Regions from separate parts of the Iodobacter fluviatilis genome, predicted to be linked through region 2. Evidence: riboswitches for the same ligand, from Rfam matches in the RefSeq annotation. Region 2 holds a riboswitch; the other holds the start of a gene.
The links. A riboswitch is a leader RNA that binds a small molecule or an ion and turns the genes downstream of it on or off. The one in region 2 is predicted to bind glycine.

Region 1 (2,476 bases), 1.6 Mb from region 2:
TGGTGATGCTGCCATCCGCTTCAAGACGAAGCCATTCGTGAGTGTCAGTGAATTTCAAATTTGCAGGGATAGACATAATAAAAACTCCGGTATGGGGGTAATTAAATTCAAAAACTTCTGTAGACGCAGAGAAAATATGAGAACTCAGAGAGCACAGAGAAAATCTTTTAAGTAAAAAACTAATGATTCTCTCTATTGTTTTTCTCGGTGTTCTCGTCTTGGTTTTCTCCGTGTTCTCTGTGCCCACAGAATTTAGGTTCTAAGGTTTTTAAAGCTGTGATTTACCGTTGCGCACAAAAGGCATTTTTACGACGCGGGCGGCTAGTTTTTTATCACGAATGGCTACGTGTACGGTGTCGCCAATGGCAACGCCTAGCGGTAAACGCGCCATGGCAATGGATTGTTGCAGGCTAGGCGAGAACGTGCCGCTGGTGATTTCGCCATCTCCCTGTTCGGTATGCACTACCTGGTGGCCACGCAATACACCGCCTTTATCCAGTAGCAACAAGCCCAGGAATTGTTGAGTTTGGCCTTGAGCCAGTAGGGCTTCTTTACCTACGAAATCACGCTCGGAAACGAGGTCAATCGTCCAAGCCAGTGCTGCATTGAGCGGATTCACTGTTTCGTCCATATCTTGGCCGTATAAATTCATACCCGCTTCTAAACGCAGCGTGTCGCGTGCACCAAGGCCACAAGGGCGAACGCCTGCGGCGATCAGTTGATTCCAGAAGTTTTCAATTTGAGTAGCAGGCAGTACCACTTCAAAGCCGTCTTCGCCGGTGTAACCGGTGCGGGCGATCATCACATCGCCAATTTGCGCGGCATTAAAAGGCTTGAGGTCTGAACTGGCAGCTTGGGTTTCTGGCAAAACTTGCCAAACCTTAGCGCGGGCATTCGGGCCTTGTACGGCCAGAATGGCTAAATCATTACGGGAAGTAATGGTGAGGCCGGTATTCCAATCGGTATTAAGCTGCTGCATCCATGCGATGTCTTTGTCTGCGGTGCCTGCATTCACCACAAGGCGGAAGTAATCTTCGGCAAAGTAATAAACGATTAAATCGTCGATCACGGTGGCTTGTGGGTTGAGCAAGCAAGAATAGAGTGCTTTGCCAGAAACTTTAAGCTTAGCCACATTATTGGCAAGGGCGCGGGTCAGAAAGGCACGAACTTGCTCGCCCTTGATATCCACCACACGCATATGGCTGACATCAAACATGCCGGCATCGGTGCGAACAGCGTGGTGTTCTTCGATTTGCGAGCCATAGTTTACTGGCATGTCCCAGCCGCCAAAATCGACCATACGGGCGTTGGCAATACGATGGGCAGCATTGAGTGGGGTAGTGTGGAGTTGGGCGGACATGGCACTCTCGGGCATAGCGCTGCAAGCCGATTAGGCTTTTCAGATGCAGCGGCCCCTCTGTCCTTGGTACCTGAGAGATTCCAAAACGGCTCATGACGATCCGTTTTGTTAGCCCCTTCGGTGGGCGTTTGGCACGCCACTCTCCAGAGTGTTGATGCCAAAGAGTCCTTTTGCCTGAGCGTTCGCGGGCGTTGCGCCTTCGGCGGTAGCTGGGGTTTTCCCTAGCTACTCTCTCCTCTTTGGTCTTCAGAATTTAACCACTTAGTCTGATTTTGTCAATTTTACCTAGCAATAAAAAACGCCCACTTGAAACGGTGGGCGTTTGGCTTTTAGTGTTTAGGCCTTAAGTATGCCCAGGTGCAGAGTTCAGTAGATGGGTGTCTTTATTGTGTACCAAGCTTAGGTAGCGTTCGTATTGTTTTAATACGTCGGCAATGAGCTCTTGCTGAATCATATATTGCACATCGTAGCCTTGGCGGCCGTCTTCAAAGAAGGTGATGGGTACGTAATGATGGGGACGGCTAGACATGGGTAGTGATGCATCACGCAGGGCAAAAGCAGGTACGGGTTGTTTTAATGGCCGCACACCGTATACAAAATTGCGTAGATTGGTTTGTGGCACAATCAAAGAAACAGCTTTATCTTCGCCTATTAGTACAGAGGCTTCTAAGCCTTTCTTTTGCAGCTCGGCGGCTACTTCTTTGAGAGCCGGCTCTACGCTTTTTGCGATAAATTTTTCAACATCGCTTAAGCGAGACTCTTGCAGAATTTGCGCTAGGCGTATGCGCCAGTGTTGGCCAGTCCAAAAGGTTGTGCCAGGTGAAAACTTCTGTGAGAAGTGTTCACGATCAGCAGCTAAGCCTTTACATAGGCTGAAGCAAAGCAGCAGCATAATGGCAGTGAAAGGCAGGGCTGCAATTAAGGTAACGGCCTGCAATGCTTTTAAACCACCTGTTGTGAGTAGGATCGCTGCAGTCACGCCAAGTAAAACGGCCCAAAATAGGCACTGCCAAGCTGGTGATTTCTCTGCACCACGGGTTGCTATGGTATTGAGCACAAAGGCTCCTGAATCGGCCGAAGTGACAAAAAACACTGCAATCAGCAAGATGGCTATTG
Region 2 (2,476 bases):
ACGGCCACCACCCGCGTTTTCTTCATTGACCGCCAGCGCGTATAAATTCACCCAGTCGAGCACGGTGAGCGGATCACGCAACGCGGCTTCAGGCGAAGCCAGTAGCTTTTGGTACATATCAGCAGCACGGCGTTTTACCTTTAATCCGCCAGGTAAAATGCCCTCATGCTCGCAGCCGCGTTTAACACAGGCTTGCATCACCGACCATATTTCTAGCAAACCAGCGCGAATTTCGTCTTCGGTGCGCCAAGCCAGCTCGTTCTCTAACATGATCTGACTGATGGTTTTGCCGTGGCGCTCACACAGCGCCAACAGCTCTGCACCGCTCTTAAATGGGTGCTTTAGCTCCGTTACGCCCGGCGGGTTAAAGCCAGCATCCACCGCGGCTTCATCCACCACAAACCCACCACCTACCGAGTAATAAGCCCGCTTAGAAAGGCTTTCGCCCGCCACATCAAAAGCTTCAAAAGTCATTCCATTGGGGTGAAAAGGCAGGGTTTTACGCTTATGTAAGATGAGATGTTCGGCTTCAATAAAGGCAATACTCTGCTTGCCCAGCAAATTGAGCTTACGGCCTTCGCGGATCGCGGCTACCATCTCGTCAACCTTATCGGTATCCACAAGACGGGGGGATTCGCCTTGCAGGCCTAATAAAACAGCAATATCCGAGCCGTGCCCCTTACCGGTGGCCCCTAAGGAGCCAAATAACTCGCTCTTTACTTTGGCAACTTTTTCAAGAAGGCCATCTTTCTCTAAGCGGCGAGCAAAAGTACGCGCAGCCCGCATCGGGCCTACCGTGTGCGAGCTGGATGGCCCAAGGCCAATTTTAAATAAATCGAAAACGCTAATTGCCATTTTGAGTATCTCTAGTGGTTCTTGCCCAGCCCCATTTCAATATGGGACTCTCACTGACGAGGAGCGCGGGCAAGGTAACGGTTTATAAGTGTATTTTTAAGTTTGAGCCGAGTAAGCGCTTATCGTTCAATCTGAGGTAACAGTCTGACTGGCTCAATCATTCAGCACATCACCGCTATTTATGCATCTAAAATGGGAAGGACAGCTGAGTTAAGCGGGCGATAACAAGCGTTAATAAGGGAGCCCACACAGCGCTGGCTGAGCGATGCCCCTCTGTCCGTTTGCCTGAGAGATTGCGGCGCGACGTATCGCCCATGCTTCTTCGGCGAGGCACTTAAGCCTGCTCCCCAGAGTGCTGTGATTCAGTTTTGAGCTGATTCCTACCATCCCCCACTCAAACCAAACCATGACAGTTCTTTTGCCTGAGCGTTTTCTGGGCGATTCCCCTTCGGCGCTGCGCCACTTGCAGCTTGCTAAAGCAAGCCATAAGCCAGGTGCAGCCTCTCTTGTCATTGCAGCGGAAGATTCCGGCCTAAACCGGCCAATGCCGCGTAGCTGCGCTAATTTAGTGAAGCTTGCGCAGGCTGTCAATTCACGATTAGCCGTAGATCATCAGCCTCAAAAAATCATGATAAGTAAGAACAAGACTAGCAGCCTGTCGGACTTAAGACTGATCTACTACGGAAAAGCCGGATTTGGCCAGCACGCCAGACAGCAAATACATCTATACCGCCAATGGCAAATTGCTCGGCCAGATCAACACAGGAGCACCTGCACTATTACCGGTAGCGCTCGATGGAAAAACCATTTTCCTAATCAATTATGTTTGAAGCACTTTGTAGTTAATTGCTAACTAAAAACACGGGCAATCGCAGAAACAAGCTTTGTTATTGTCCTTAATGTGCCTTTAAAGAGCGAATCGCTGCCGCTTTAAACTCAGCGAAATCTGCACACTCTAGCAAGCGGGCACTGGCGCACTCCCTAATTAAAGAGATAAATAAATCATAAATCGCCATCGCTTCTTCGTAGTCTTCCTTGCTAATCGCCAGTAAGAAAATCACCGAAGCCACCGCGCCATCGCCCCAAGCAATGCCCTGCGGGGCGAGCACGGTATAGACCACGGAGCGCTTGGCGAGCAGGCCCAAGGAATGTGGCACGGCAATGCCATCGCCTTGAATCGTGGATAAAATCGCCTCGCGCTCGGTGACTGAGGGGTAGAAATCCTCGTTCACAATGCCTTCTTGCTCTAATTGTGCGCATAGACGCTGAAAGAGTGCGTCTTGGGTGATGGGCTCATCAATGCGCAAAAAGTGCTTGGCATCAAAATAGCGATCAAGCATATAGGGGTGAGCGCGGTTGATCTCTACCGTTTTAGCCAATTGCTCTAGCTGAAACTCGGTAGGAAACGGCGATAGCACAATCACTGGCTTGCCCTTGTTGTCTAGCGGCTGAGTAGAGATCACAAAGTCATCGCTTACCCCATCCAAGGCGTAATAATCTTGCTGCGAGATTGATTTGCTCAGCAATACCTGCGGGAATTTGCGCTGCAACATCGCCTCTATCATCCGCGTAGTCGAATTGCCCATATCGCACACCAGCAGGGCCTGTGGGCGGCAGACAA

Region 1: linked by a shared signal. The riboswitch ahead of gcvT (glycine cleavage system aminomethyltransferase GcvT) and the one ahead of C1H71_RS14315 (L-serine ammonia-lyase) in region 2 are both predicted to bind glycine.

Annotation. Positions count from the first base shown of each region.
Region 1 is NZ_CP025781.1:396,752-399,227, reverse strand. It holds gene gcvH (glycine cleavage system protein GcvH) at 1-76, opposite strand, end outside; gene gcvT (glycine cleavage system aminomethyltransferase GcvT) at 269-1,360, opposite strand; glycine riboswitch at 1,414-1,511, opposite strand; glycine riboswitch at 1,513-1,608, opposite strand; gene C1H71_RS01680 (BCCT family transporter) at 1,704-2,476, opposite strand, start outside.
Region 2 is NZ_CP025781.1:3,221,452-3,223,927, reverse strand. It holds gene C1H71_RS14315 (L-serine ammonia-lyase) at 1-855, opposite strand, end outside; glycine riboswitch at 1,119-1,216, opposite strand; glycine riboswitch at 1,256-1,374, opposite strand; gene C1H71_RS14310 (BglG family transcription antiterminator) at 1,752-2,476, opposite strand, start outside.